Regions from separate parts of the Paenibacillus sp. FSL F4-0097 genome, predicted to be linked through region 2. Evidence: predicted binding sites of a transcription regulator. Region 2 holds the regulator's gene; each other region holds the start of a gene.
The links. Region 2 encodes Rex, which represses fermentation and respiration genes when NADH is low (regulators of the CRP and FNR family bind a similar motif). Its sites were predicted from a motif close to TTGTGAAATATTTCACAA; they were not measured.

Region 1: a site for Rex is predicted at 1,874-1,891, ahead of nirB (nitrite reductase large subunit NirB). Genes of this name have one in related genera too.
Region 3: a site for Rex is predicted at 6,231-6,248, ahead of MHH86_RS29505 (formate/nitrite transporter family protein). Genes of this name have one in related genera too.
Region 4: a site for Rex is predicted at 2,387-2,404, ahead of MHH86_RS16080 (cytochrome ubiquinol oxidase subunit I). Genes of this name have one in related genera too.

What each region holds. Positions count from the first base shown of each region.
Region 1 is NZ_CP151965.1:4,898,123-4,906,142, forward strand. Features, by position in the region: gene nirB (nitrite reductase large subunit NirB) at 1-1,756, opposite strand, end outside; gene MHH86_RS22045 (hypothetical protein) at 1,988-2,698, opposite strand; gene ric (iron-sulfur cluster repair di-iron protein) at 2,849-3,544, opposite strand; gene MHH86_RS22055 (hypothetical protein) at 3,842-4,567, opposite strand; gene MHH86_RS22060 (helix-turn-helix domain-containing protein) at 4,779-5,096, opposite strand; gene MHH86_RS22065 (hypothetical protein) at 5,221-5,544, opposite strand; gene MHH86_RS22070 (Gfo/Idh/MocA family oxidoreductase) at 5,568-6,503, opposite strand; gene MHH86_RS22075 (VTT domain-containing protein) at 6,667-7,284, shown strand; gene msrA (peptide-methionine (S)-S-oxide reductase MsrA) at 7,387-8,020, shown strand, end outside.
Region 2 is NZ_CP151965.1:4,595,938-4,603,957, reverse strand. Features, by position in the region: gene panD (aspartate 1-decarboxylase) at 1-143, shown strand, start outside; gene MHH86_RS20635 (hypothetical protein) at 255-896, shown strand; gene dinG (ATP-dependent DNA helicase DinG) at 1,023-3,884, shown strand; gene MHH86_RS20625 (redox-sensing transcriptional repressor Rex) at 4,015-4,668, shown strand; gene MHH86_RS20620 (amidohydrolase) at 4,655-5,956, shown strand; gene MHH86_RS20615 (DUF5590 domain-containing protein) at 6,128-6,646, shown strand; gene MHH86_RS20610 (hypothetical protein) at 7,057-7,599, shown strand; gene MHH86_RS20605 (AAA family ATPase) at 7,592-8,020, shown strand, end outside.
Region 3 is NZ_CP151965.1:6,558,143-6,566,162, forward strand. Features, by position in the region: gene MHH86_RS29480 (glutamine--tRNA ligase/YqeY domain fusion protein) at 1-1,526, opposite strand, end outside; gene MHH86_RS29485 (GNAT family protein) at 1,757-2,305, shown strand; gene MHH86_RS29490 (MOSC domain-containing protein) at 2,395-3,039, opposite strand; gene MHH86_RS29495 (GNAT family N-acetyltransferase) at 3,020-3,550, opposite strand; gene MHH86_RS29500 (MFS transporter) at 3,619-4,839, opposite strand; gene MHH86_RS29505 (formate/nitrite transporter family protein) at 5,300-6,127, opposite strand; gene MHH86_RS29510 (hypothetical protein) at 7,380-7,589, shown strand; gene MHH86_RS29515 (FAD-dependent oxidoreductase) at 7,636-8,020, opposite strand, start outside.
Region 4 is NZ_CP151965.1:3,585,604-3,593,623, reverse strand. Features, by position in the region: gene MHH86_RS16085 (cytochrome d ubiquinol oxidase subunit II) at 1-861, opposite strand, end outside; gene MHH86_RS16080 (cytochrome ubiquinol oxidase subunit I) at 858-2,222, opposite strand; gene MHH86_RS16075 (hypothetical protein) at 2,788-4,635, opposite strand; gene MHH86_RS16070 (TetR/AcrR family transcriptional regulator) at 4,716-5,351, shown strand; gene MHH86_RS16065 (alpha/beta hydrolase) at 5,434-6,417, opposite strand; gene MHH86_RS16060 (class I SAM-dependent methyltransferase) at 6,679-7,428, opposite strand; gene MHH86_RS16055 (class I SAM-dependent methyltransferase) at 7,436-8,020, opposite strand, start outside.

The sequences.
Region 1 (8,020 bases), 300 kb from region 2:
CATCAGCGATTTTCTTCAAATCCTCTGGTGTCGTTACCCCGCCGTACATGCGTGGAATAACGGTATAGGTTCCGTCTTTCTGAATATTGGCTCCCATACGTTCATTAACAAAACGTGATTCCTTCTCATCTTGATGTGTATCCGGATTTAGCATCCCCAGATAATAGTTAATCGCCGGACGGCATTTAGAGCAGCCTTCCTCTTGTTTCCAACCCAGTACATGCATAACCTCTTTAGTAGTACTAAGACCTTTAGCTGTAATCTCAGCAACAATCTCATCCCGGCTAAGCGTTGTACAGCTACAGATACCTTGCTTGGCAGACTGTTCAAAACTATCACCCAGGACAAATTGTAAAATTTGTTCTACAACCGGTTTACAACCTCCGCAAGAACGCGTCGCTCCTGTACATGCTTTGATCTCGTCCACAGTAGTAAAACCATTTTCTATGACCGCATCCACAATCGCTTTTTTCGTAACCCCATTACAGCCACAAACGATTTCTTCGTCCGCCATAGCTTCTACAGATGTGCTCTTTTTGGCTCCGCTTCCGCAGCAGCCCGTACCCATGACCTCTGTATAAATCTCATCGGTCATTACAGCACCTTGTTTTACTAACTTTTGCAGGTTAGCCGATTCCGTCACATCCCCGAACAGGACTGCACCAACAATGACATTGTCTTTGAGCAGAATTTTCTTATAGGTTCGCTTCCATTCATCTTTGCTTGAGATTACAGTGTGCTCAGGGGAATCCATAAACTCACCTGCAGAAAATACATCCACACCGGAAATTTTTAATTTGGTGGAGACAACAGAACCTTCATATGGATTTGTATCACTTCCGCAGAGATGTTTAGCTAGAACCATACCCTGCTCGAAGAGCGGCGCTACTAATCCGTAACAAACTCCGCGATGTTCGGCACATTCGCCAATGGAATATACATTCTGCATAGAGGTCTGCAAATAATCGTCCACTACAATTCCACGATTAACAGCAATTCCGCTTTCTTTTGCCACAGTTATATTCGGTTTGATGCCTACAGCCATAACTACAAAATCAGCTGCAAGTGTAGTGCCATCACTAAATTGTAAACCACTTACTCTCTGTTCCCCTGTCAATTCTACTGTTTGTTTGCCCATGGCAAATTTCACGCCTTGACGCTCTAGCTCAGCTTGCAACATAGAGGAGGCATTACGATCAAGCTGGCGCTCCATTAGATCTTCCATCAGATGCACTACAGTAACGTCCATGCCAAGGTTCACAAGACCCTTTGCCGCTTCCAATCCAAGTAAGCCCCCGCCGATTACCGCCGCTTTGTTGTATTGTTTAGCCGCAGCTAGCATCGCATCACAATCTGCAATATCCCGGAAACCCACTACGCCTTCCTTATCACAACCAGGTACAGGTAAAATAAATGAATTCGAACCCGTTGCAATAATCACTTTATCGTAAGAAACAGCCATACCGTTATCCGCAATTACTTGCTTGGAATGCTCGTCAATTCGCGTAACTGTTGTTCCTGTATGCAAAGTAATGTTGTTATCTTCATACCAGTTCCAGTCGTTTAGGATGATATCGTTGATGGTTTTGCTGCCTTCGAGAACATAGGACAACATGATCCGATTATAATTGGGGTGAGGTTCGCTTCCAAAGACCGTAATGTCATAAGCTCCACCTAGCTTCAATATTTGCTCTAGCGTACCTATGCCTGCCATACCGTTGCCGACTAATACTAATTTTTCTCTCTTCGCTGCCATAGTTAGGTGCCTCCTCAGTCTTATCCGTTCTTGTTGAACTTTGCTTCAACTTATCTTCTACATAATGAAATTATACATTTCAAAATTTAAGAGAGATTGTGATTACAGTCACATTAAATGTGAATGTTTTCACATAAAAAATAAGACAACTTTGTTAGGTTCTAAATTCTAATAAAAAAAGCCAGATCACAGGTTCTGAATAACCGTAGATCTGGCATTTATGTACTTTTTTTAACGTATAGCCAATAAAATCTCCAATTCATCCTGCACTCTAAGCTTCATGTCCATTCCATTCTCAAGCAGCTGCTTCCCATTCACCTTCATCTTCCAAACTTCATTGCTAAGAGGAGTATAATCACCAATGGATAACACCTTTTTGTTGTCTTCGGTCAACTGCACCACACTGCTGTTCTTCAACAAACCTCTCACTGTTAAATCTTCAGTAAATCCCATAACATATGAATGATTCAAATTCACTTGCTCACTTCCGCCATTCACGGTCAACAACACAATTTGAAGCGGTTCCTCTTGTTCCTTAGACATCGCAGTAATTACTAATTTTGATTCATGCCCGACGGTTCGACCCCAATCCTCAGATCCAATGGTCTCCCCATCCATTTGCAGCTCCCAATTCATTCCTGGACTGAGTGAAATATTATTTACCGTTAGAATGCTTGTGTTATCCTCAGAAAAGGTGGCCTTCCCACTACCTTTCAGTAGGTCAAAGATCGTTATCCCTTTTCTGTAGCTCTCGCTAAGCTGCTTGTCCAAAGGGTTGGTCAGCAAGTCATTTCCCGCAACGATAAGCGAAAGCGTAGGCCCGTCTGATCCTGCTAAGCCATTATTCCCTTCATTATTAACGTCAGCAAGAGTCGAACATCCACCTATTATGAATACGATGACTAATCCTAGTAACAACCTCCACATATATTTCGTGGGCATAGTGACACCGCCTTGTCCCGCCTAATGACCACACAGCGTCTCAGGCTTGTAGTAAGTTATGCATACTGTCTATTTAAGAATAACGTAAATAAGCTTTGTTCTCAAATATAAAAAAAGTCCCCTAAGGGACTCTTTGAAAACTCATTTTTTCTACTGGAATCTAGGGAACAATATATTATTCTCCAGATGAACATGTTCAAAAGTCATGCTCTCCAGCTCCTCTAGCCGGGCATAAGTCAAACGATAGGTTGTACAAGCATGAGCCGGTGGGGTGAAATCATCTGTTATTTTGCGTATTTGTCTCAATATATCGCCTGCTGAGTCATGTTCACTCTCAAGGTCAATTAATGCCTCACGAAGTATGGTCAGCCCTTCTTCACTTGGATTGGCATCATACGCTAATAATTTTGGAAACTCGTCTTCCTCTTCTTTAGCTGTATGCTGTAGCAGATCTTCCTTGAGTGCATTAAACAAACTATATAACTCTTCTAAATGAGGTGAATCTCCGCCATGAACCCGGTATACCTTAGTTACATTTTGGCTAATCAGGGGCAGTTCTTCCCGCAGGTAATGGTGATGTTTACTCACAATATGGTCGATTAACTCTGCAGAAGGTGCTGTGTTCCATGCGAGTTCTTCTTGTGGTACCGGATATTCCTCGAACAGCTTGTTGAGATCACTAATGATCATCTCTTGATCTAGTCCACGCTCTACAGCTGCTTCAGCAAGAGGTTTGGCGCCTCCACAGCAGAAATCAATCCGTTTGGACTTGAAATAATCCGCAGCTTTTGGGAATTGCAGCACAATATCTTTTACCAGGGCATCTGGAGTAAATCCAGGTTGCACCGATTGCTTATGCTGTAAATCTGAAATTCTATCATTAGGTTGTTTAGTTTCCATAATAGTTCCTCCTCGGGATATGTGATCAGGTTCTGAAAAAATCTTTTCTACCTGTTCACCTTAACCCTGAAAGGAGTTTTGACTTGTGATTGTACTCACGAAAATTGTATCTCTTTTTTGAACGAAAAAGGTCAATCATGGAGATAAATCCCCACAATCGACCTGTCATTTGTTTACCACACGGGCAACAGTAATGTTATTTGTCTTACATTTATCTATTCGGTCACACCAAATCTGTATCTTTTATTGAACATAAGCCTGCATATACGTTCGCTTACCCTTTGCGTCCTTTAAATAAGGTCCTAAACCAGCAAAGCGGGAGTGATCCATATAAACACCGGTCATCCATCTGCCTTCTGTCAGGCCACCATTCCATTTGAGGACAAGGTCAGGGGCGGATATCCATTCCTGATAAATCTGTATATTCTGATCTTTGTACTCTTTACAAGGCTTAGACTGCTCCAGTAGACGTAGATCGTTAAGATAAGTTGGCACGAAATAAGAGGATATCGTATGCAAATCATCTTCATCAAAAAAGGGCTCATCCCCTAAAAAGGGTTTGAATAATACGGTATTCTCGTACATGGACCAAATTAAGGCTTGTAGCACCATGCTCTGGCGAATGCCATTATGAAACTTATATTGTCGTTGATTACCTGCCATATTCACTTCTTGAAGAGGTTCCGTCGACTCCAGGCAATGCCGTTCACAGCCGATACATTTCCAGCCAGAAGGACTTTGAATCCATTTTTGAAAAATAGTTCCGCTATCATTGTTGCCTTTGTAGAGTGAAGAGATAATGCTGTAAGGCACACCAATCCACGCATCCCATAAGGAATCTGGAAGATGGCTATGCAGCATGAACAACGTCTTGTCATAGATGAGCTGTACTTTGATCGAAGCGTTCTCCAGCTCAGTAACATCCTTTTTTCCATACGTTATTTCCCGGGAATACAGGGTGGTCTTCATCTCCCTCGCCTCCTAATAGTTTTGCTATGCCTGTACTCCAGCTGAGTAGATTTGAGCAAAAACCAATATTGCAAGCGTTTCCATTCAAGGAACATACAACGTTTTTTCTATTATATTACAGATTTTTTCGATCTGTGCAAGGTTTTTATTTAAAAATTGAAAAGCCCTCCTCCGTTCTTCAGGAAAAAGGGCCACAACACGACTTTGATTTCTACTCTACCCAGCTCTCAGCCCAAGACTGAATCTGCTGCATAACAGGCTCCAGCGCACGGCCTTTGTCTGTTAGTTCATATTCAATACGTACAGGTGTTTCCGGGTATACATGTCTAACCAGAATACCCTCACCTTCCAAATCCTTCATCCGCTCGGACAGCATCTTATCGCTCATTGAAGGAATGAGGCCGGAAATATCTTTAAACCGCTTCGGTCCACTCATCAATGTCTGAATAATAAGTCCATTCCAACGTTTGCCTAAGAAAGAGAAGGCTGTCTCAAATCTGGGACACATCGAAATTTGATGTTCTTCCATTGTTCTCACCTCTCACTAGCGAAACTTACTATTAGTTAGTATATATAATATTAACACATTTCATCCCTGATGAACATCGTTTACTAAAAAAAGTTCATCTGACATTATCATTATATCCTCGTTGTCAATCCCCTGTATGTGCTTTAGATTCCCTTTGAGCAATCGCTTCTGTCACGATTTGCGCCAAGTCATCATTTCCGAATAAGGAGAGTACGCCGAGAACTGTGTCATCGGAAATATCCCCTGCTTCCTCCGCAGAAACCGTTAGGGCAAGCGCTTTTCGCAAGGCTTCATTCCCTTCTTGCTGTGGATAAGCCTGCAAATATAAACTGTGCGGGTCGAGTCCTTGATTCACGCACCACTGGGCGAATACAAGGATCATCATCTCTTCCTCCCGCTTATAGCTTTCGATGATTTGTTCCTCCACTAATTTACGGTTGTCTTCCATATTTTACTCCTTTCTTAGAGACCTCATTCAGCAAGCTGAGCTGCCAATCTATGACTAGGCAGAACTGCTGAAGCAGCAATACTGCATAACTCTGGTGTATTTATATTGTTCAGGAAATGATCTACCACTCCACCGAAACCTCTTCTATCCAGCACCGTATCCCAGCTTCCAAAGCTCTGGGTCCGTGGCAAAGCATTTTTTTCATATAGGATGGCTTGGTCCAGATCTGCCACTTCCACCGAACGGCCATTACCGTGCAGCTCCAGCTTCTCCAAATCAACACCAGCCTCACGAACCATACTATACATCCCCACTGAGCCTTGCTCCCAACCCAGCATTCCAGATGCCTGGACAAGTCGCCCCTCTCCATTGGATTGAAGATTACTGCGAAGCAGCTCATACTGATCTCCACATAACCATAACAGCAGATCAAGCATATGAATCAAGTCGTCATGTACAGTCTCACGGCTGCTGCCTAATTGCAGCTTCGTGCGATGTTTAATCGCGTGGCAATGGCTAATGCCTCCAGCTTCCTCGAGCCAACTCTTGGCGGTGACATACATTGGGGCAAAACGCCGATTAAAGCCCACTCCTAGCAGCAGCCCTTTATTTTCTGCCAGCTCTGCCATCCTTCTGGATTCTTCCAGATCATAGGACAGCGGCTTATCTACATACACCGAAATCCCCTGTTCGAGACATTTTGTTACTATATCATAATGGGTCGTCGTTGGGCTATGCACAAATACTGCATCCAGATCCCAAGACAACAGCTCGTCCAAATTTGTCGTACCTTTAGGAAAGCGATAGGCATTAACAGCTTGCTCTACTGTTGTGGACGAGTGACTGAGAACCCCCACTACCTCAACTTGTCCATGCTGAGAGAGCAGTGGCAAATATACTTTGCGGGCGATATTGCCAATCCCGATGATGGCGACTCTTTTGCGTACAGAAACGATCACTGATCTAACTCCCCTCTTTATAATTCAAGAATTTATCTCTCTCTTTGTTCTCTATAAATGCTATTATACCTGCTTGGCGTTCGCCGACAATGATCTTCACTTCAATATTTACTTTTTATCCCGTATGATGAGATGAATGAGTGGAAGAAAGGGTATATTAGCTATGAGAAAATGGTTCTCGATTATTCTTTATGTTTCGGGCACAATCCTTGCGTTTATCTACAGATATGACATCCTTAGCTGGATGAAAGAGGATCATAATCTTTTTGGCTCTATAGGGATCGCAACTTTACTGGCTCTCTTTCCAGTTGTACCGTACAAAGCGGTCATCGGATTTTTTGGTTATGCATACGGAAGTTTGGCTGGTGCTTTAATTTGCTGGGTAGCTACAACCCTTGCTGCCGCATTCCTTTTCGGCGTAGTGAAGTTCTTATTTCAAGATCAAGCGAGAGCTTATCTGACTTCTATTCCCTTACTTGAAAAATTCACAAAAGGCATAGAACGGCGGCCCTTTGCTTCTATTGTCTTAGCACGTCTCTTGCCGATTATCCCGCAGACCGCAGTTAACATCTATGCCGGAGCAGCCGGGCTGCCCTTCTGGAGTTATCTAGCTGCCTCAGCTATTGGAAAAATCCCAGGCATCGCCTTGTATGCCTTCCTTGGGGATCAACTGTTCCAGAACCCTGGAAATGCGATTATAGCCATCGTTGTTTATGCCATTGTGCTTATTATAGCCGGACTAAGCTTTCGTTACAGTTCACAGGAAGTAAAAAAACACTAGGTAACAGAGAGCTTATTTGGCGGAAGCTAGCAGGCTGTGGTTATTTGCTTTATAATTAGATTGTGATCTATTTAATTGCATTACATGAATGGAGGGATATTAATGAGTGAACATCAGACTAACCATATAAATTCCAAGGCGGAAAAAGCAACCTTTGCAGGTGGATGCTTCTGGTGCATGGTCTCGCCGTTCGAGGAATTGCCAGGCATTATTAGTGTCGTCTCCGGCTATACTGGCGGGCATACAGTGAATCCTACCTATGAAGAGGTATGCTCCGAAACCACAGGACATGTTGAAGCGGTACAAATTACGTTCAACCCAGAAATTTTCCCTTATAGCAAGCTGCTTGAATTATTCTGGCAGCAAATTGACCCAACCGATGCGGGTGGACAATTCCATGATCGCGGCACCTCTTACGGAACGGCTATCTTCACCCATTCTGAAGAGCAAAAGCAACAAGCAGAGGCTTCCAAGGCAGCTTTGCAAGAAAGCGGACGATTCGCTAACCCGATTGTTACCCCGATCCTCCCGGCAGCAACCTTCTATCCTGCCGAAGAATATCATCAGGGCTACCATCGTAAGAACCCGGGCCACTACAAACGTTACCGTAAGGGTTCCGGCCGAGAGGATTTTATCGAAACCCACTGGACACATAAAGAAGATAAACTAAGCTTGAAAGAACGTCTGACGCCACTTCAATATGAAGTCACTCAGAATAGCGCTACAGAGTCACCTT
Region 2 (8,020 bases):
CGGGCGATACAGTAATTATCATTTCGTATGCGATGTTGTCCTCGGAAGAACTGGAGTCACATAAGCCAACGGTGGTATTCGTGGATGAGAATAACAAACCAGTGAAGCTGGCTGATCATGAATTGCATGCTACAATCGCTTAATGTATGGACTTACGCCATGTAATGAATGGCAGGGATGAAAGACCCCGATCTCGCAGAAAATGAAGTCAGGCAAGCTGAACTGATTTCATCTTCAGTAAGGGGGGATAGCCCATGTTTCAACATTTGTTTGCTGAAATGAACAAGGTGCTTCAGGAGATCGTAACAGATTACCCTACAGCGGAGGGTGCCCGCCGGAACGAGCTTTTATGCAATTATAATATGCTGCATAGACTGAGCGATAAAGTGATGGATGAATGGCTCGCTTTTGCTGAGAAGCTAAGTCACTTTCGCGAAAGTGCGGATTTTACAGCAGTGGTCGAAGAGGAAGTGCCGGAACAGGAAGCACCAGAGCTGTGTATGGATTCCTTTGTAAGAGGTCAGGGATATTATAAGCTGCTGATGTATGGAAAGTGTATTGATCAGTTTAAAGAAGTTATTGCGCAATACCCGGATAGCTTGGCTGCTCGATTATATTTAGCCATCTCTTATCTGCAGGAAGGTGACGGTGAAGCCGCTTGGAGTCATCTGAGCCATATGCTGGGCTTGATACGGGAAACCAAGCTGAAAGCCATGGTATATAATGCTTTAGGCTGCATACGAGCCTCACAGGAACGTTTTAATGAAGCGCAGGAATTGTTTGACCTTGCCTTGCAGCATGACCCGGCGCTTCCGGAGCCAAACGTTAACTTAGAGGTATGCCGCCGTCGTGGAGGGAAGCTGCATTTTGGAAATCAGCTGGTTTCCCTCTTGTAAAAGAATAACGGTTTTGGAAATTTCTATTCAAGCGATGCATCCCCTGAACCAGTGGTGTGCATCGCCTTTTTTCGCAACTTCTGTTATGCTGATTAAGAGTCTCAATTGAAAGGGAATAGAATTATAATGAAATTTGCCGTGCTTGATTTTGAAACAACAGGAACCCAATCCGTGGGTGAAATTATCCAGGTTGGCCTTGCAATTATAGAAGAAGACCGGTCCATCTCCCGGGTATATGGTTCCTATGTCAAGCCCGGAACGCCGATTCCTCCTTTTATAACAGGTCTGACGGGGATTACCGATGATGATGTGAAGGATGCGCCTGAGCTGGATGAGATGATGATGGAGCTTGTTCCGCTCTTGGATGATGTTGTGCTTGTAGGGCATAATGTCGCTTTCGACTTCCATTTTTTACAAAATGCTTTAGATCGTTGTGGTTATTTGCCATTTCAAGGGCGGATTTTGGATACGATTGATTTTCTGAAAATTTGCTTTCCTTCGCTCACATCTTATCAGCTAGGCTCTGTCAGTGCTCATTTTGGAGTGACACATGATCGTCCGCATCAGGCAGATAGTGATGCACTTGCGACTGCTTTAGTGCTGTTGAAATGTCTGGAGGAGCTCTACGAGCTGCCGCTGCTTACGATCCAGAGACTCTGTGAGCTGTTTACCGAAGAGGATAGTGATCTGGGCTGGTACTTTGATGGTCTGCTGCGAGAGCGGGAAGCGGAGACGCTACAGCCCGAAGGTGATCTGACTTTCTATCGTCAATTAGCGCTTGCAGTAGGAGACTGGACGGAGTTAGCGCCACCTAGAGATGAGCATGTAGAGAATCCGCTAGCGAATTTATCTTTTACTGATTATATGGACGAAGTAACCAAACGACTTAGAGACACATTACCGCAGTATGAAAGCCGGGAAGCTCAGGATATTATGATCAATGAGGTGATGACGGCACTTGCCGAAGACAAACACCTACTGATCGAAGCGGGCACAGGAACCGGTAAATCGCTCGGTTATTTGTTGCCTGCCATTTATCAAAGCGTTCGCACCAATGAAAAAGTCATGGTCAGCACTCATACCATTAATCTGCAGGACCAATTGCGCGAGCGGGATATCCCTTTGTTAACGCAGGTAGTTCCTTTTCCGTTTAAAGCTGCTATTTTTAAGGGAAGAGGACATTATTTGTGTCTGCGTAAGTTTGAGCATAAAATTAATAAAAAGGACTTTATAAGCCCAAGGGAAGATGCGCTTACTGCAGCTCAGATGATCGTATGGCTCACTCAAAGTGAATCAGGGGATGATGAAGAGCTGAATTTAAGCGGCCGGGGCGGTGATTTCTGGGAGACGGTGGCAAGCGATACCGATTCCTGTCTGGGACGTTCCTGTCCTTGGTTCCGCAAATGCTATTATCATAGGGCCAAGCATGAAGCTGGGATTGCTGACGTGGTCATTACGAACCACTCCAAGCTATTCGCAGATGTTAAAGCTGGGCACCAGCTGCTTCCAGCTTACGAGCATCTTGTAATTGATGAAGCACATCATTTAGAAGATGTGGCTGGTAAACATCTTGGCATGCATATGAAGCATTTCACTGTGGCACACACGTTATCGCGACTGTATAAAGATAGCCGAAACGGACAGCTTCCTGCTCTGCGCCAGATCTTACAGTCGTCAGGCAGTGAAGAGGCTTCAGAATGGAGCGGAGTCATCGATCGGATCTACCCGGATCTGCTTACTGTCAAAGAAACCTGGGATGCACTCAGCGACAAGCTGTTCAGCCTTTTGCCGGAACGCAGTGATGCAGCAGCAGGGGAAGCGGGACAACTGGTTATGCGTTTGCTTCCCGCCCGTAAGTCGAAGGATTGGGATGAATTAGTTGCGCTTGAGAACACTATGAATCTGACGTTAAGCGACATCATCCGTAAGGGTGATAAAATGCTTAATGAGATGCGTGACCAGGAAAGCCAATCCTCAGCAGACAGTCTTGTTACTGATATTAGCGGTTTATTTAAGGATTTGGCTTCCATACGTGAGCAAGTAAGATTCTTTATGGGGCTGAATGACGATAATGTAGTATATTGGCTGGAGGCAAATGGAAATTACCGCAGCAAATCACTGCAGATGTATGCCGTCCCTGTGGATGTTAGCAGCCAGCTTAAAGAGTTGTTCTTCGATAAGAAAAAAAGCATCGTGCTTACCTCGGCGACGCTGTCTGTAGATAAATCTTTTCAGTTTATGATTGATAATCTCGGACTTAACGAAGCTGCGGAAGAGGGACGTCTAATGACCTCACTCCTTCCTTCTCCCTTTAAGTATCGCGAGCAGGCGCTTCTAGTTATACCGCGTGATTTTCCTAGTGTGAAGGGCAGTGTGGGCGATGCTCGATTTGTCGATACACTCGTACAGTCGTTAGCAGAAGCTGCCAAAACAACACGTGGGCGGATGCTGGTTCTGTTTACTTCTTATAAAATGCTGCGTCAGGTATATGATCCGCTTAAAGAGGCTTTGGCCTCACAAGAGATTACGGTGCTTGGTCAAGGCGTGGAAGGTGGCAGCCGGAGCAAGCTGATCCGCCGCTTTCAGGACAGTGCAGCATCCGTTCTGCTGGGGACGAGCAGCTTCTGGGAAGGTGTAGATATTCCAGGTGAAGCACTGACTTGCCTGGCCATCGTGAGACTTCCGTTTCAACCGCCGAATCACCCGTTGGCGGAAGCGAAGTCGGAGTTATTGCAGGCTCAGAAGAAGAATCCGTTCATGAAATTGTCTGTTCCTCAAGCGGTTATTCGCTTTAAGCAGGGATTCGGAAGACTGGTTCGCACGGCGCAGGATCGCGGAATAGTTATTGTTTATGATACAAGGGTTATTGAATCTCATTACGGGAAGTATTTCCTTTATTCATTGCCTGGTCCCAAAATGGAGCATATGCTGACTGATCAAATGGTCCCCCGCATAGCGGAATGGCTAGAGGATGGCGGCGCTTCTTAAAATGCTCGTCTTCAGTTTAGCTCCTCCTTATCCTTAAGGGCGGTAAGTTACAGTACCGCCCTTAATAAGGAGAGGTATACGTTTGAATATGGATTTTCACAAGAACATTACTATTTTTAGGAGGAAAAATATGAAATCGGATAAAATATCAGAAGCCGTTGTTCGCAGACTACCTGTGTATTTGCGTTTTTTGAATGATCTCCAGAATCGCGAAATATTAACAGTTTCCTCTCAGGAACTTGGACAAAAGCTTGATCTTAATCCCGCACAGATTCGTAAGGATTTAGCGTATTTTGGTGACTTCGGCAGAAAAGGTATCGGCTATGATGTAACGTATCTTATTGAGAAAATCCGTCATATCCTGAAGCTGGATCAACAGCTTAATGTAGCTTTAGTTGGAGCAGGTAATCTCGGACATGCCTTGTCTAATTACAATGCATATCTCAAAGATACTATGAAAATCACCGCTATATTTGATTCGTACGCTCCTAAGGTTGGACGTAAGATCAACTCCCTTACTGTGCAACCAATGGATGAACTAGGCAGCACGATTCGTGAGCAAGGTATTCGCATTGCCATTATTACCGTACCTGATTCAGAAGCTCAAAATGTAGCAGATATTCTCATTTCTTCTGGGATTGAAGCAATTTTGAACTTTGCCCCTGTGATTCTGAAGACACCACCGAATATCCGGGTGCATGCAGCTGATTTTACAACTGATCTGCAAAGTCTTGCGTATTACTTGCGGGATGGAAAGGAAGAAAGCGAACATGAACAACAATAAAACGATAATTAAGGGCGGGTATTTTCTGACTCCGGGAACGGATGAGCCGGTTCTGAGTGGATATATGACTATTGAAGATGATTTAATCACTTACATAGGAAAAGAAGAGCCTCAGATGGAAGCTGGAGTGCAAGTGGTTGATGGCAGCCGTCTGCTGTTCATGCCTGGACTTGTAAACACACATGGTCATGCGGCGATGTCTTTGCTGCGTGGATATGGAGATGATTTAGCGCTACAAGTGTGGCTTCAGGAGAAGATGTGGCCGATGGAGGAAAAGTTCACCGGTGATGATGTATACTGGGGAACCTCCTTATCTGTATTGGAAATGCTGAAGGGTGGAACTACGACCTTCCTCGATATGTATGATCATATGGACCGAGTAGCTGAGGTAGCTGAGTTATCAGGTATCCGTTCCGTATTGATGCGTGGTGTGATTGGGTTATGTCCAGAGGATGTACAGAATCACAAGCTTGCGGAAGCGATTTCTTTTGCCCGTAACTGGCATGGAAAGGCTGACGGTAGAATTACTACTATGATCTCGCCGCACGCCCCTTATACTTGCCCTCCGGACTTCCTGGTTAAGTTCGTGCAGGCAGCGCATGATCTGGATTTACCGATGCATACGCATATGTCCGAAACGAAACGTGAAGTGGAACAAAATGTGGCGGATTACGGGTTGCGTCCTGTAGCTCACTTAGAGAAGCTTGGAATGTTCACACGTCCCTCGATAGTTGCACATGGTGTTCATTTAAATGATGAAGAGATTGAGATCTTGGCTCGCCATAATGTGGGTGTCTCTCATAATCCGGGCAGTAATTTGAAGCTGGCTAGCGGAGTGGCTCGGGTTACTGATCTTCTAAAAGCTGGTGTGAAGGTGTCTCTTGGCACGGATGGCGCGGCAAGCAACAATAACTTGGATATGTTTGAAGAGATGCGGCTTGCAGCTCTCATTCATAAGGGTGTCAGCGGTGATCCAACGGCTGTTCCAGCTCCAGAAGCTCTACGTATGGCTACAGAATATGGCGCCCAGTCCATCTTTTTAAATAATGTAGGTAGACTTGCTGTTGGGATGAAAGCTGATTTCATTGCAATTGATATAGATCAGCCGCATTTGCTGCCACACACAGATCTGTTGTCTCATGCAGTTTACTCTGCTAGCGCTAAGGATGTTGAGCATGTGTGGGTGAATGGTAAACAGGTCATCAAGCATGGACAATGCTTAACCCTGGATGAGGAAGCTATCCGGCGTAAAGCGCAAGAAGCCTTCGAAGGTTTATTGAAGCGTTAAGTCTGGAGAATAACGAATAAATAATAGGCTGCGACTTTTTGCTTTTAGCAAAAGTTGCGGCCTTTTGTACATTTTAAGGCTGGGAAAGCTAGAAAATTATGAAATTTTGGATAAACACGCGGGTGTGTTATATAATCAAAAAAGATATATTACTAGAAAGGGAGCTGTACCTTGAAGAAAAGGAAAAAATGGATCCTCCTGGGGTCAGTTCTGATTCTGCTCCTGGGGTTTGGACTTATCCAGTTCTATGCCTATATTATGAAAGATCAATGGAACGAGCGGGATATCGCCAAGGATGTTGCCAAAACCAGAGCGGGTCTAACAGAGGTAACCAAAGCACAAAAATCGGTTTGGGATGAAAATGCAGTGTACTGGGTTTTAACAGGAAAAAATGAAGCCGGGACTGCTCTTATGGTCTGGGTCCGCTTTACGGTAGATGGAAAATTTGCTGAAGGCGACGACGCAGTGTTTGCTGAGGAACTAAGTAAAGGAACCTCAGAAGCCCAAATACGCGGCATTATCAAAGCTGATCTTCCGGACATAACGATTGAACGCTTGCTGCCGGGAGTATATAACGGAGAGTATGCTTGGCAGCTTTTTTATAAACAGAGCGGTCGGTATTATTATCAATTTTATCGGTTTTCGGATGGGTCCCGAATGGGTGAAGGTTACAGTTTACCTAAAAGTTAAGCCGAACATAAGGAAATTAAGGGTGGCAATGTAAACAAGCGAACTTATTATAAGTTCGCTTGTTTACATTTATTTGATGTACAAAAGTGATATACTAAGTGATATACTGAATGGGTGGTTATCACCGAATATTCTCTTAAATTCACATACAAAAATAGGCCGATTGATTAAAAATCAAGGCCGATTTTGTCGAAAACGAGGAATATATTTGGTATTGATGGAAATATTTAAAAAATTAAATTTTAAATATATTCACATTTATTTTGAAATTAGTATATACACCTGTGATATACTACTACTTGTAATTAGAACAGCAATAAGAGACTTCAGTCTCTCTGATGAGCTCTCAAGTAGCTATAAATTATTATACTGAGCTTTATATTTTGTCATCTTTGAGAGGAGGACGTTTCTTGAAATTACGTCTTGTACCTGTGCTGATAACGTCTCTACTGTCGGCTACTCTATTGTTTGGTGGCTTCTTTTTGTATCGTCAGTTTGCAATGCAGGAACCACTTCAGAAGATTGTATCTCAATATGAGGGCGTCAATGATTCTCATATCAGTATTAACCGCAATGAGGTCACTTTGAAACTTGATCTCCAGCCAGGCACGAAATTACGTGAACTGGTTCAGTACGTCTCTAAAGAAGGAAAATCGATGATTGATGGACGTACACTGAAACTTGATGTAGAACAGAACTCCAGTGAACTGCTGGATGAATACTGGGATAAAGCGATGTTCTCTGTAGCTGAAGCCATGGAGAGCCGTAAATATACACTTATACCCACAGAACTTGATGGACTCAAAGCGCAATATCCGCAATATAAAAATGTGATAGCCTCAACAGAAATTGACGACAATAATGTCTATGTAAGCTTAAGTAATGGAAAAGAAAGCAAATTTATTATTTTGCCGCGCAAACCTGCGACATTGGGGGTATGGAATAATGCCTAAATACCTTAAAGAAATTCTAATCGGATTTGTTCCTGTCTTGTTTATTTTTATGGCTTTTCTAGGCATTAATATATTCCCGATCGTTATTGCTGCTGGGATGCTCACGGCTTTACTTATCATTGCTCATTTAAGAGGCGGACTTGCGGTGAATGCAGGTGCCGGGAAGAAACGCAAGAAGGATGGACCTTCAAAGCTTACTTTTGAAGAAATTGGCGGGCAAGACAATGCAAAGCAGGAGCTTCGTGAAGCGTTGGATTTTCTGATCCGGCATGAGGAAATCAGCAAATTCGGGATTCGGCCTTTGAAAGGGATTCTGCTTACAGGCCCTCCAGGAACAGGTAAGACCCTTATGGCTAGAGCAGCAGCACATTATACGAACTCTGTATTTGTGGCAGCATCAGGCAGTGAGTTTGTAGAAATG
Region 3 (8,020 bases), 2.0 Mb from region 2:
GATTTAGGATTAAGCTGATCCAAGAAGCTAGGCTCCGCTTTCTCTACCGTGGAATCCAGACCTTCAACTTCTGCAGCTTCATCTACTTCTTCAGCAGAAATCAGTGGCTCGTATAAACGGAATTCTGCAGGCACAGCTTGACTAGCTTCTACCCAGTGCAGAGTACCTTTTACCTTGCGGCCTGTAAATCCACTGCCACTCTTTGTTTCCGGATCATACGTACAATGCAGTTCAACAACCTCGCCATTCTCATCTTTAATGACTTCATTACATTTGATGAAATAAGCATGCTTCAGGCGTACTTCATTGCCGGGGAACAAGCGGAAATATTTATTGGGCGGATTCTCCATAAAGTCGTCGCGCTCAACATAAATCTCACGAGAGAACGGAATTTGGCGTACGCCCATTTCTTCATTCTCTGTATTATTTTCCGCTTCAAGCCATTCTGTTTGACCTTCCGGATAATTGGTGATAACAACCTTAAGCGGACGAAGTATAGCCATAGTGCGAGGCACAGTTAACTTAAGGTCTTCCCGGATAAAGTGCTCCAGCATTTGCAGGTCCACTAGACCCTGACTCTTGGAGATCCCTGCCTCGAACACGAACTTACGAATCGCTTCCGGCGTATATCCTCTGCGGCGCAGGCCGGAGATCGTTGGCATCCGCGGATCGTCCCAGCCATCCACATGTTTTTCGTCTACCAGCAGCTTTAGCTTACGTTTACTAGTCATGGTTTGAGCGAGATTCAGACGGCCGAATTCATATTGATGCGGAACAGAAGGCATCTCACATTCCGCTACGACCCAATCATAAAATGGGCGTTGATCTTCAAACTCAAGCGAACAAAGGGAGTGAGTCACTCCTTCAATAGCGTCCTCAAGTGGATGAGCGAATGTATACATCGGATAGATGCACCATTTATCCCCTGTATTATGGTGATGCGCATGAGTAATCCGATAGATGACAGGATCACGCAGATTAATATTTGGTGAAGCCATATCGATCTTGGCACGAAGAACCTTCTCACCATCTTTGAATTCCCCTGCCCGCATACGGCGGAACAGATCCAAATTCTCTTCGATGCCGCGCTCACGATGTGGGCTGTTCTGTCCTGGCTCCGTCAGCGTTCCCCGCAATTGGCGAATTTCATCCGCGCTGAGGTCATCTACATAAGCTTTGCCTTTAGTAATTAATAATTCGGCACGTTTGTACATTTCCTCAAAATAATCCGATGCAAAACGCAGCTCTTCCCATTCATAACCCAGCCACTTTACATCTTCCTGAATGGAGTTCACATATTCCGTATCTTCTTTGGCAGGATTCGTGTCGTCAAATCTTAGGTTAGTCTTGCCACCGAACTCGTCCGCCAGTGTAAAGTTAATCCAAATCGCCTTGGCATGTCCGATATGTAAGTAACCGTTCGGCTCCGGCGGAAAGCGTGTGACAACTTCTTTTACTTTACCCGTACGGAGGTCTTCGGTAATAACATTTTTAATAAAATTGGAGGGGGTAGTACGGTTCTCCACAGCTATCAACCTTTCGTTCTGTAGTGTTACACTACTTCTTGTATAAACATGTTTCCTACTAATATACCCGTTAACTGTAGATTGTTCAATAAAAGGGGGCACATGGCCTGGATCAATTTTTAGCATCTTTAGACCTTTTGACTTCTCTGCGGGCGATAGAGTAGCATGATAATCATAAGAAAAAATCCATAATCATACATAAGGCCTTGTGCCGAAAAGGAGGCAACCGCTTGTTTAATTATGTCATCGACGAAGAGCTTATCTTAAAGCCACTCATGCCTGAGCATGCTAGGCACATATTCGCGTTAGTGGAGCGCTCGCGGGAACGACTTAGGCAATGGCTTCCTTGGGTTGATGCCGTTACGGAACAGGATCACACCCTTAATTTCATTAAAAATGCTATAAAACAAGGCACCGACAATGGCGCCTTCACTGCTGGACTTTGGGTCCGCGGCGAGCTCGCCGGTGTCATTGGGTATCACCAGATTGACTGGCATAACCGTTCCGTAGGGATTGGTTATTGGCTTGGTGATGGCTATGAAGGCAAAGGTTATATGACCAGCGCCTGCCGAGTTCTAGTAGACTACGCACTGCTGGAAATGGAGCTGCAGCGGGTAGAAATTCGCTGCGCGACCGCCAACGTAACTAGCCGGGCAATTCCTGAACGGCTTGGTTTTGTGCTCGAAGGTGTGATCAGACAGGCAGAAAAGCTGCCCGATGGCTACGTGAATCACGCCGTATATGGTTTATTGCGTAGTGAGTGGCAGCTGCTCGGCTAAGTTACGTAAGCAAAGTTAAACAAACACACAAGCAGAAATAAACCTGGCTGGCATACGCCCCCAGGTTTATTTTATTGAGCAGACCAAGATTAGATCTCTGGCATACCCAGCTGTTTTCGAAACTTGTTCCGTACTACGGCTGAGAGGGCTTCCAGCTCCACAAGCTCTGCCAGAGCAGCTTCCTCTTGCAGCCCAACCTGCATTAAATGCAGTACATGCGCCACGGAAGCATTGCTGTCTCCGTTTTCTTTTTTGACAATTGCATCGCCGGTTGAAATCATTCCTTCACGAAGTACACGCAAGTAAAATCCGCTATACCTTGTATCCAGAACTTGAGCCGGAAGATCTGCGGGTCCATGCTTTTGTGAGATTTTGAAGCAAGGATATCTTGGCTGGCTAACCTGAAGCAAAGTGGTGCCTAATTCATATACATCGCCAATACACACCTCTGTCTCCAGCAGACCCGTTGTGGTGATATTTTCTCCGAAAGCCGAGTACTCCAGTTTCTTTCCCAGCTGCTGTTCCCAATAAGGATAGTGCTCAATGGGATAGGCGCACACCGCCTTGTCAGGACCTCCATGATGTTTAAGATCTGCCTGACCATCTCCAACAAATCCATTGGTATGCAGCCGAACCGATCCTTCTACAGGCGTTTTATAAATTCCGGTCTCCAAAGGTTTTCCCCGATAATCCACCGTCACCGGCCGACCGACATTAAGCGAGACGATCTCCATATCCATTTCCTCCTGTCAGCATAAAGCTCATAAATATCTCATCCACATAACGGCCGCCAAGATAAAACTCCTCCCGCAGACGTCCCTCTTCCACAAAACCGCATTTCCGGTAAAAAGAAATCGCTGATTCATTACAGGATAATACACGCAGGCGAAGCTTACGAATAGCATGCGCCGCAGCATGTTCCTTAATGGCTTCCATGAGCTGCCGGCCGATGCCTAAACGTTGATAGTTCGGATGAACAGCAATATTAACCTCGCACACATGCCGGTTGCTCTCCATTCTACTAGGGCAGCCAAACCCGACATATCCGCATAGCTTGTCATCTTGCAGCGCTACGAGCTGAGAGCCCGGAGGAGCATTCAGCAAGAAATCCTCTTGTGAGCGCCACAACATAGGTCCCGGGCTAGTGTCCTCTGTCCAAATCAGATGGTCCAGATCAATCAGTTCTCGCACGTCTTTAATCTCTGATGGTCTAATAGTTAACCTTGCCTTGTTGATTTGTTTCATAAGATGTACACCCCTTGCCTTGCACCTCTATAGAATTCACAGCAGATGTTGGAATCCACTGTGTATAGTTATCTTACGGACCGCTCTAACGAATGGCCTTTACGATTGACTAAAGAATGGATGACGAAAAATCCTACAGACAGCAGCGCCATCGCACAGGCCAGCCAGGCTGTTGGTGCCAAACCACCGCTATCATAAAGTCTGCCCATGAAGTAAGGGCCAATGACTCTCCCGACCGCACCAATCCCTCCGCTTAGTCCCAAATAAAATGGTGCGCTGCGCCCCGCATGATCCGAGATAAAGGATGGCATCGCTGGAGAAATCAGCATTTCTCCCAGTGTAGCAAGCACCATTCCAAGCACTAAACCAGGATAATTAGGCATCCACAAAAGAAACGCATAGCCACCCAAATAAAACAGGGCACTTGCAGTCATTTGCGCCGTTGAGGTAGACGCGAACCAGCGCTTAATCATCGTTACCAATGGCTGCGCTGCAAAAATCAAAATACCGTTCAGTGTCCAGAGAAAACCATAAGTTTTCTTAGGCCAGCCCTCTGAAATAATGAACGGAGATACCCCTGTATTCCAGATAGAGTTACCGAGAAGCAGGAACAAAGAACCGATCCCCATATAAAGATAAATACGAGTATGCCCCATTAGCTTCCACGTGGATTGTTTCTCTGGTTCATTCTTCTGATGCCCCATTACCTCATGCGCAGGTTCTCCACCGATTTTCTTCAGATATACAAAAAAGAAACCCGCAAATACAGCCGAGGTTACACCATTCATCACAAAGCTTAGCATATAGGAAATATCGGCCAAAAAACCACTTAATGCCGTACCCAGTGCTACACCAATATTATTGGCGACATAAATAACATTAAACAGCTCACCACGCTGCTTCGTGAAACGAAAGCCGATAAATGCCTGAATGGCAGGTAATGATAAGGAATTAAATAATCCTACCAGTCCCATTGCAACCATAAATAACGTCCAGTTGTTACTAGCTGCCGGCAAGGTGAACAGTGCCAAAGCATTCATGGCGAGCGCTCCGACAATCAGCCGGTTAACGCCTACCTTATGATAGAGTGAGCCCCCGAGTAGTTGACCCACGATCCCACCAACCGATTGAATAAGAATCACCAGTCCAGCATCTGACATGCTGCGTCCAAGCTCATCAAATACATACATCGTAACGAGCGGCCACATCAGCGCACTACCTGTTGCATTAATTAGGCTGGCAATTAGAAATATTTTCACTTCTTTTGGATATGCCTGTAAAAACTTCATAAGTAGTGTACATCCCCTGTTATATATGTGTCATTAATTCATCCAGTATTATCCCAAAACAGGGTTATGAGCAAGCATACACATTGACGTTTTATCGCGATAAAGTATGCATGAAATCTAGAGAATAAAACGCACATATCGCATGAATTATCCCGTCTCCCTTGGGGTTCACGTCCGCAGTCCTCCCTAGTTCTAATATCTATTCTTATTTTAAAGCCGTGGCTGTCGTCCGTAAAGCAAACTAAACAAGAAGAAACTGATTCGCTTTTAGAAAGACGGGGTAATAGAGCCTAGAAACACTCCCCCTTCAAAATTCGCCGTGATCCGATTTCGTTCCCCCGAGCGCGGATATATCACGGCGGATTTTTTTGTGTCTACATAACAAAAAGCACCCCTTAAACATTAACGCCACCAATAAGGCAGACCTTGAATGTTCTATGGAGTGCTCTATAAGACGAGCTTAAGCGTGTTTTTTGACACTGCTGCCGGACATGCTATCTACGGATTGAATAGCCGTAGGTGCTTTACGCAAGTATGCCATCCAATAGGCAGCTGCGACAAATATTGCTCCACCCGTTAAATTGCCGAGCCAGACGGGAACAAAGTTAGTGAAGTATTGCCCCCATGAATAATAACCTTCAAAAATAGCTGCTGGAATTAGGAACATGTTAGCTACAACGTGCTGGAATCCGATCGCAACAAAGGCCATCGTTGGGAACCAAATACCAAGGATTTTGCCGCTGAAGTTATCTGCTCCATAGGAGAGCCATACTGCCAGCGCAACGAGCCAGTTACAGCCGATACCCGAAACAAATGCCGGAAAGAATTCTGCATCGATTTTATGACCAGCCATATCCACCAATTTTTCTAAGTACACACCCTCTGAAGTTAAACCCACCACATGACCGAAGAAATAAGCTACAAATAATGCCCCTGCCAGATTACTAATCGTAATGAGCAAAAGATTCTTCACAACTTCCCAGAAAGAAATCTTCTTAGCCATAAAAGCGAGCGGCACGGCCATCATATTCCCTGTCAGCAGTTCTCCACCTGCAAGGAGTACCATGATCAGCCCAACGGGGAAGACTGCGGCTCCGATAAAGTTAGCAATGGAACCCCATTCCTGTGGTGCGCCAGCAATGACGCGAATATCCAATAAAAACCCGAGCGCAATAAACGCTCCTCCCAAAAAGCCCAGAATAAGTACGGTACTTAGCGGATTATGAGCTTTTTTTATGCCATTCTCTACAGTTACTTCGGCAATTTGCTGCGGTTTGCTATAAGCCATGGTTCCTATCTCCTTCATCTATTTACTTCAAATTTGTTCCTTTATGACCATTGTAGCGTGTCGTAAAACACATTAACGTGATAATTATCACTTTGAGAAAACTAAGTGAAAGTTTTCACTGACATGTCAAATTTACTGCGACCTGTGCACAAATAGAAGTTTATGTATGACCGACTAGCCAGCATATCTTGTTTCGTTGGATTACATTTGAGCGTACGCAGCAGCTATCGGACTCGGATGACTCTAATCGTAGCTTTTGAGCATATTTGGCCCACACCCGGACATCGGACCCAGATGCCCCTAATCTTAACTTTCGAGCACATTTGGCTTGCTATCGGACCCCATCGTCGCTATTAGCACGAAAAACACACTAGTTGTACCTCGTTCTATGTAATAGCTGCACTGGAGTCCGAAATCACGCTCAAAAGGCGATTAATTGCTATATAGCGCCTTCTGAGTCCGAAAGCTTCTGCGGAGGGATGATGACTCAGCACGATCGGACTCAGATGCCCCTAATCTTAACTTTCGAGCACATTTGGCTTGCTATCGGACATCGGACTCAGATGACCCTATTCGTAGCATTTGAGCACATTTGGCTCGCTATCGGACCCCATAGTCGCTATTGCCACCAAAAACACACTAGTTGTACCTCATTCTATGTAATAGCTGCATTGGAGTCCGAAATCACACTCAAAAGGCGATTAATTGCTAAATAGCGGCTTCTGAGTCCGAAAGCTTCTGCGGTGGGCGTTGACTCAGCACGATTGGACTCAGATGACCCTAACCGTAGCTTCTGAACACATTTGGCTTACTATCGGACATCGGACTCAGATGACCCTATTGGTATCATTTGAGCACATTTGGCTCGCTATCGAACCCCATAGTCGCTATTGCCACCAAAAACACACTAGCTGTACCTCATTCTATGTAATAGCTGCATTGGAGTCCGAAATCACGCTTAATAGGCGATTAATTACCAAATAGCGGCTTCTGGGTCCGAAAGCTTCTGCGGTGGGCGTTGACTCAGCACGATGGACTCAATCGACCTTATACGTAGCTTTCAAGCACATTTGGCTCGCTATCGGACCCCATAGTCGCTATTGCCACCAAAAACACACTAGTTGTACCTCATTTTATGTAATAGCTGCATTGGAGTCCGAAATCATACTCAAACAGCGATTATTTGCTATATAGCGGCTTCTGAGTCCGAAAACTTCTAAGGAGGGCGGTGATTCAGCACGATCGGACTCAGATGACCTTATACGTAACTTTTGAGCACATTTGGCTTGCTATCGGACATCGGACTCAAATAACCCTAATCGTAGCTTCTGAACACATTTGGCTCGCTACCATCGCCGAAGCCATTGGATTGTACCTACCTATGCAGCTAATCATTCTGCACCTACAAAAAAAGCAGCAATCCTCCCGTTACAGGAGAATCGCTGCTTTTCTAGCTTTATAAGGTTATCTTTTTCGTCGATAAATCACTCAGAAACAATCGTTTCTTTTTAAACCGTTACAGCCTCTTTGCTTGGTAATGTTGTCGGCAGCGCTTGAAGACCTACTGTATTCAGGAAGTTCCAAGGTTTGTTGTAATGCGGTTGGAAGAAGAAATCGATAAAGGCTAGTTGGTCGATTGTCATTTGATTTTGAATACATACAGACACTGTGTTGATCGATTGCGTCAGATCCATCTTGGACATAATTTGAGCCCCGAGAATACGGCGTGTGGCGCGATCAAACACTACTTTTAACTGAACCTGCTCAAAGGTGGGCATAAATTCTGGACGGTAGTTATCAATAATCATGGCGGTTTCTACGTCCATTCCTTCAGCCTTAGCTCCTTCTTCAGTAAGCCCTGTTGCAGCGATATTATCTTCATAAATCTTAATG
Region 4 (8,020 bases), 1.0 Mb from region 2:
ATCAAGAATATAAGGGTATTGCCCAATTCCATAAGCGAAAAAGGCACAGAAAAATTGCAACATGACGCATATAAAAGCTAATCCGTAACGGCGTCCGTTATATAATAGCCACATCGCGATCATGAAGAAAGCAACGGAAAGTGCCAGCAACCACCATAAATCCATCATATTTTGAAAATGCCGCTCATTGTGTTGACCCAAATAGATAAATGCTGTAAGTGCGAGGATTATCGTCGGTGTGCTCCAAAACAGGGCGTAGTTGCGCATCAGCTTCAACGCGGAATGATCCTCTGCCCGAGAAGCGTAAAATGTCAGAAATGAGCCGCTAATGAACAAAACGGACACAATTGCCAGTCCAACGATACTCCACGATAACGGATTGGTGAACAGCGCCCAGTAATCCAGAGAAACCGTCTCCCCCTGCTTCACGATAAAGCTGCCTTCAGACAAAGTTAGCGCCACTGACAACGATGCTGGAATAAGCAAACCTGTAGCTCCGTACAAAAAAAGATATACTATGTTTTTCTTGGAACCGTAATTTTCAAAAGCATAGAATGAACCGCGAATCGCAAGAAGAATCAATGCAATGCTTCCCGGAACAAGTAGCGCGGAGCCATAATAATAGGCTGTGTCCGGAAAAAAACCGACGATGCCAATGTAGAAAAAGATAAAAAATACATTTGTAATTTCCCAAACGGGTGATAAATAACGCGAAATCAGACGATTAATGAGATGATCCTGCTTCGTTAAACGGGCATAAAAGGCGAAGAAGCCCGCTCCGAAATCAATGGAAGCTATAATTAAATAGCCGTACAAAAACAGCCAGAGCACCGAGATGCCAATCAATTCGTAACTCATCATTCAGTGCCCCCCTTTTCCGTAGATTGATTAGGATGATCCTTCATCCATTTCTCCATCTCAGCTTCTGCCGGATTATTGTTGAACAAGCGTCTTAGCACGATTACACACATACTGCCGAGAACGATGTACAAGAGCAATAAGGCGAAGAATATAATTCTTACATTCGGTGAAGACGTGGCCGCCTCCTCAACACGCATATATCCACGGATAATCCACGGCTGTCGGCCAACCTCTGCATAAAACCAGCCCAGCTCAACAGCCAGAAAAGCGAGGGGGGCGCTCAGTGCGATGATGCGAAGCATCCACTTGTTAAGCTCATTACGCTTTTTCCAGAACACAAACAGAAAATATAGGAACGAAATCGCGAGCAGAGTAAATCCGATTCCGACCATTAAATCAAACAGATAATGAACGAGAAGTGGTGGCCATTCTTCCTTGGGGAATTCCTCGAGCCCCGTCACCTCTGCATTAAAGTCTCCAAAGGCCAGGAAGCTGAGCAGCTTCGGAAGATGAAGAGCCCCTAGAACTTCATGCTCTGCATTCAGCCATCCCAATAGAACCAAATCCACACTGCTACTCGTCTCAAAATGCCACTCTGCCGCTGCAAGCTTCTCTGGTTGATGCTCGGCCAAAAACTTGGCGGACACATCACCGGCTAACGTGTTCAGCAAACCGAATAGTAAAACGACCGCCATCATGAGATTTAAAGATTTTTTGTGGTATGCGGACACACCTTTTCTCAGCATCGCGAAGGCTGCAATCCCGGCTAACAAGGCAGCTCCTGTTAAATAGGCCGAGCTTAATACATGGAACACTTTGGAGAACGTCGCCGTATTCAGCATCGCTTGCACCGGGTTAATCGCTGTGAATTGGCCTGCTTCCATGACAAAGCCTTCAGGCTGGTTCATGAATCCGTTCACCGTCGTAATAAAAACGGCAGACATGCCTGCCCCGGCGACAATCGGTATCGTCAGCAGCCAATGGGTATATGGATTTTTGAACCGATCCCACGTATACAAATAAATGCCCAGGAAGATAGCCTCGAAAAAGAACGCGAACACCTCCATGAATAACGGAAGTGCAATGACATTCCCAGCCAGTTTCATAAAATTCGGCCATACCAGGGCCAGCTGTAGTGAAATCGCTGTACCGGTCACAACACCAACCGCCACAGAAATGACAAATCCTCGAGACCACCTCTTTGCCATAAGTGTATAATGGGGGTCTTTCTTCCGGATCCCGATGAACTCTGCTATAGCGATCATTAGCGGTATACCGACGCCAATCGTCGCAAAAATAACGTGGAATCCGAGAGTCAAGCCTGTCACTAGCCTGCTCCATAGCACCGTATCAATTGCCATTCTTTACTGCTCCCTTCAAAACTCTGTTCATTTTTCGTCTTAAGTTGATACTTATGATTAGGCCCGCTAACTGTAGGCTGCATTCAATATCAGGTTTAGCAAGGCTCAGCGACATCGTTTCCTGTTCGTTTTAGTATGACATTCCTCGTTCTTTGCTATGTAAAAAGAGAAATATTTCACAAAGCAAGAGTTGGCGAACCTGATTTACCTGTTACTGAGCAGTCAAATTAATAACGTGGCCTAATAATTAAAGTTATCTTATCTTAAATTTTAAGTATTTCAATCATCGACATCTCTTAATCCCTAAACGTTCAAGAAAGGGACAAATCTTTCTAACAACTCAGTGAATAACACAAAAAGCACCCGAAGGAGCTATTGATTGATTAGCGTATATGTGATGTCACAAGTTTCCTCCTACTTCGATGCTAACAAAAAAACGAAATTTTCTGATTTTAAGCCGTAATATACCCCCTTTTTGCAACAAAAAAACACTGACTTAAATCATCAGTGTTTTTGAATTCAAGCTAATGTCATCTTCGTCATGACAAATCTTGAACTGCCACTATCATTTAGTACGACCGTAGAAAAAAGAATACCCATCTGACTTCCCAAGCTTAGTTGTCTCCGTTCCGTCCACTAGCTTGACCGCTTTCAGCAACGATACAATTTGCGTATGCATTAGCTTTGCATCAAATTTGTCCATCTCTCTGTTGTCACTATCCACGAGCAGATAGTCGGGCATTGGAATGAATCCAATCACCGGTATCCCTGCTTCAAATAAGGGCTGACTCTCTCCAAACTCAAACTTGTTATGTCCACGCAATAATACAGTACGTGTGCTATCTGTCTTTTCAATAGCCTTCAGCCAAATGGCTGCCATCATTTCATTGCCTGCATACGTATATTCTGTACTTATTTGTCCAGTTGGACCATAATGACCCGTATCATCGTCCTTCCACTCCATGCTGCCTAAATGCTCAACCGTAATTCCAGCTACAGCTTTTAAATGACCATTCTTGCCATCCCACAGCTCTCGATGCCCCTCCATCCAGGTGGAAGTTGCCTGAGAGGACCCTTTGAACTCCGGTAATCTAAAATGTCCTGTCACAAAAGCGAAAATCATCGTACGTTCCGGCTGCTCCTGCTGTAAGTAACGAATCATAGACAGCATGCCCACAGCGCCATTCTCCTCCACTACATTTATCCCATCCGTATGGGTATTTACGATAATCGCTTCGTCTTTATTCTTACCGTCAATTTTCACATAAAAGGATTCTGTTGGGGCATCTTTTTGAATTTCCGCTTCTAAAATAACCGTACCTTCTTTATGCTCCTGAGCTGCGCTGATCACCTTTTTCCCTTCCGTTTCATTAACCCAGATTGCAGGGATTCCTGCATAATCGGTGGTAAAAGGCACATATTGCTCTTCAACCTTATCGTCAGATACCCCTTTCCAGACTAAAACAACAGCTTTTACGCCCATTTCCGTCGCTTGCTCCAATTTAGCTTCTTTTAAAGCTGTAGTGAGGACCAGATCGCCTTCATTTGGGGCAATTTGGTTGTCCATTGGAGATGAATCCCGCATATTCATAACGATCCCACTTGGAAAATTTCTAAAATTCTCAATTTCAATGACAGCAATTTTTCCACTGGCCTGGCCATATTCACCACGCTTCGTATACACCAGCTCCCCTGTCACACCTTTTTCGTCAGTTTCCCCGGAATAGGGAAAAGCTGAAGAGACATGAATTGCCTGCTGATCAATCATTAAAGCACTGTTCTTTTCTTCCCATCTGTCAAAAGTATAGCGATCACGATGTACTTGCAGCCCCATATCCGTTACCTGCTGCTCCAGCCAAGCAATAAACTGATTGTGACCCTCAGAGCCGGTTGTACGGCTTCCAAAAGAATTCATTACTTCAATATCTTTCAGCATCATTGCTGCAGAATCCAATTTACGTTCATCGATCGTCATAGCCGCATCAGCTGATAATGCCACAGGTGTTGTAATAGGTTTTGCATAGATTCCAATCCCCCAAAGTGCAGTAACGATAAGTGCAGTAATGCTGAATAACACTTTACGAACGGCTAGAAACGGAGTGACTCTTTTGCTCCCCGATTGCCCAAAGAGTCCTCTACATATGCCCGCTACGATCAGCAGCAGGATAGAAAGCGCAAGCAGCCAAAATTCTCTTGTTAGTAAGAATAGCCCTTCTGCCACCATCACACTAATAAAAACCACATGTACCTTCTCACGTTTCTTTAAGAGTAAAAAAGAAATGCCTAAATCTGCTAACAAAAAGATAATGGTCACGATCGAGATTACCATTTCTTTGCCAATGAATACCGTAGCACAGAGTGCTAGGATCAAAAGCAGCACCGCTGACAATCGTCTATATAAGATTTCTAACATGACGCCCTCCCATTTTAACTAACGATTATTTTGACATTACATTTGTAATGCCTTATGGTTTTAGCATATTGAAAAGACTCATGAAAAACAATGAAACGAACATCAGAATGTACAAACGGAGGGGAAATGTCATCTCAAATCATGAATTATACAGTCCAAATACCTCTCAGCATCGTTCCAATAAAGAAACTAACCGTTTGACAAGAGAAGCCATCTGCACGGCATTAGTCTTCTTGATCCAGGAACAGTCTTTTAGTAAAATCACCATCACCGATATTGTGAAACGCGCAGGGGTTTCTCGAACGGCCTATTACAACAACTATTCCTCCAAGCAAGAGATCCTGGTGGATTTGGTCGATTCGCTTATTTTCGAAATTAATCAAAAACTCTTACCTTACACCAATGAATTAACAGGCAAAGCTAAAGAACCTCAAAAATTTATCAAAGTGCTTTTTGAAGTTATTTTTCAGCAGCGGAACATCTACAAAGCACTTCAAAGTGCAAAATTTGATCATGTAATTCTGGATTGCTTGAATGAAATGATGCTTTCTACTGCTCATGACAAAAGCGACGAGAATGTGTACCGAATATACTTTAAAGCAGGGGCCCTCTATAATGTTCTCCTTAAATGGATACAATCAGACTTTGCAAAATCCATTGACGAAATGACCAAAATTTGTCTTGAGGTATACCATACTCCAATGTCCCAGGAATAAGGTTTAAAAATCGTGTTTATAAATGAAAAAACAAAGAAACCACGGAACCAAGTTCGGCTCCGCAGTTTAATTATCAACCCTACTATTGAATTTGAATTTGTTTCATGTACTCTTTGAATGCCTCAGCGATTTCTTTATATTTTGTATGATGCAGATAATGTGAACCTTCCATTGGGATCATTTTGCCCTGTGCGGATTGTTTGACTTGCTCCTCATGCAGCGGAATCCACTGTTTATTGTGCTCGTTATTCGATTGAACGAAGAGAAGCAACGGCAAGTCATTTGGCATTGTGATTTTTTCTCCATTTTTGAAATTGGAACCGAGGTGGCTCAGTTCATTCATCAACGTTGGATTGGTCGCGACTTGATTCGAAATCAAACGCATTTGTTCTTTGGTATGCTCATCGAATGCAAGCGATTCATACGGATCTCCGCTCACTTTTTGGACCAATCTCATTAGACCTGATTTTTGAAGAAATTGCATGGCTTTCAAAGGTAATTTGACATCCATTCCGGGTTGATTGGGAACGCTGCTATCGATGCCGACAAAAGCAAGAACTTCATCCGGATATGTGTTCACATAGGTCGCTCCGTATAGTCCCGCGATGGAATGTCCCATTAGAATGTAACGGTCTACACCCAGTTGCTGCAAAGCTTCGTGAACCTCACTTACTATATTCTCAGTCGTTCTTTCCTTCTCGGTTTCATCGCTCAAACCATAACCGAAAGGCTCGACCACCACGACTTTGTAATTAGGGGTAATCTCATCGATCAGCAATTTGAAATCAAGTGCAGGTGTCGGGGTTCCTTGTCCTGGTAGGAGTACAACCGTTTGTTCTCCGCTGCCTTGAATAAGCACATTCATCTTTTTCCCATCCACATTGACATACTGGCCATACGATTCGATTTTCTTTTTCTCTACCCCGTCGCTGATTGCATCAACGATAAAAACGATGCCCATGAACAACACTAGCGCCCCTACAATACCTCCGATTATTTTTAACCATAGGTTCCGTTTCTTGTGGCTCTTAGTCCCAGTTGTTTTTATTTCCACCTTATTTGCCACGTTGATCTCTTCCCTTCCTTGTCCCTGTATCTGAAGTGCCGCCTTGACGACATATTCAAAGTGTAATCAATCAAGATGTACTCTTCGTGACGACAATATGAACGGAATATGAACAAGCCAAAAAAGAGGTTTTAGATCAACATCAAATCGGAAATGAAATAATGTTCTTGTCCTTTACTCAAAAAGCAGCGCCTCTCATTTAGAGGATCGCTGCTTTTTATTGTTACTTCATTTAATTATGTGTAGGTTCTCACTATTATATTATTTTTCAGCACAAATCATGAACATCGGTGTTGACCGGTTTAAGACTTGCTGTTTCTCATCCAGTACTTTGGCGTTCAAATTCTCTTCAGCAAAAATAGTGGTGAATCCTTCTTCCTTGAGAGTCCGTATATCCCATTCGGGACGCCACTCTCTGGTCAGTGGCAATACAAGACTCAGACGGTCTGTCTCCTCTATGTCCTTATGATGCGGGAGCTCACCAAAGCCCTTATCTACATAGACTTTCTGATCCTCTACTCGCTTTTGCTGCATCTCTTCGTCCCAGAGATGGCGATTCCAGTTGGCATCAAAAACCAGTAGCCGTCCCCCAGGCTTAAGTACTCTTTTCCACTCTTTGTAAGCTGACTGCGGATCGGTAAGGCTCCAGGTAACATTGCGGCACACGATCAGATCGAAATTCTCCGCAGCAAAGTCAAGCTTGTGCGAATCCATCTTGCGGAAAGTAACGGTGACACCTTCCCGACTGGAGTGGGAACGTGCTTCTTCCAGCATATTGTCGGTACAATCGATCGCAGTAACCAGATGCCCGGCACTTGAGAGAATCACAGAGAAGAAGCCAGGCCCGCAGCCAATATCTAGAACCTGCAATCTTTCCTTCTGTGGTGCGTTAGCGAGGATAAGCTTCAGCCAGGCCTCCCGCTGGAATCCGTTCAGTTCCTTCTGAATGCCTTCGCTGTACAGCTCAGCTTCGCCTTCCCAATACATTTCCACCTCTTGTTGTATACCCATTTATCATTCACTCCTTCTTGGCAAGTATCATGAACCGGTTTACATTCTGGTAACCGTATTTCAAATAATCTAGCGGCATCGCACGGGCAGGGATAAAGTTTCGGTGAACATCTATGGTTCGGAACCCGGCCTGTTTCAGCGCTGTCTCGTCAGCTTCAGGCCGTAATACATTAACAAATGGCAACTCGCTTAGCAGGCTTTTATCTTGACTGCTTCGCTGGCGGATTCTTTGTTCTGTGAGCAGAATCAGCGTCCAGGACAAAGCATACCAAAGTTTACGGAATACAGTCTTGCTCTCTTTATATAAATAGTTGCCGTCAAAAATAATCAGAGTCCCGCCCGGTTTTAGAATCCGGTACCATTCAGCATAAGCCCTCTGTGGATCAGGCAGCGTCCATACTACATCCCTGCAGACCACTGCATCAAAGCTATTCTCTAGCTCCATATGCAAGTCGGCAGCATCAGCGACATAAGCTGGAACTTTGTATCCATAACTCTCAAAATTTCGTGAAGCTCTATCTATCATTCCCTGAGAGGCATCCACCGCTGTAGGCAGATGACCCATCTGTGATAAGAGTATGGAGAAAAAGCC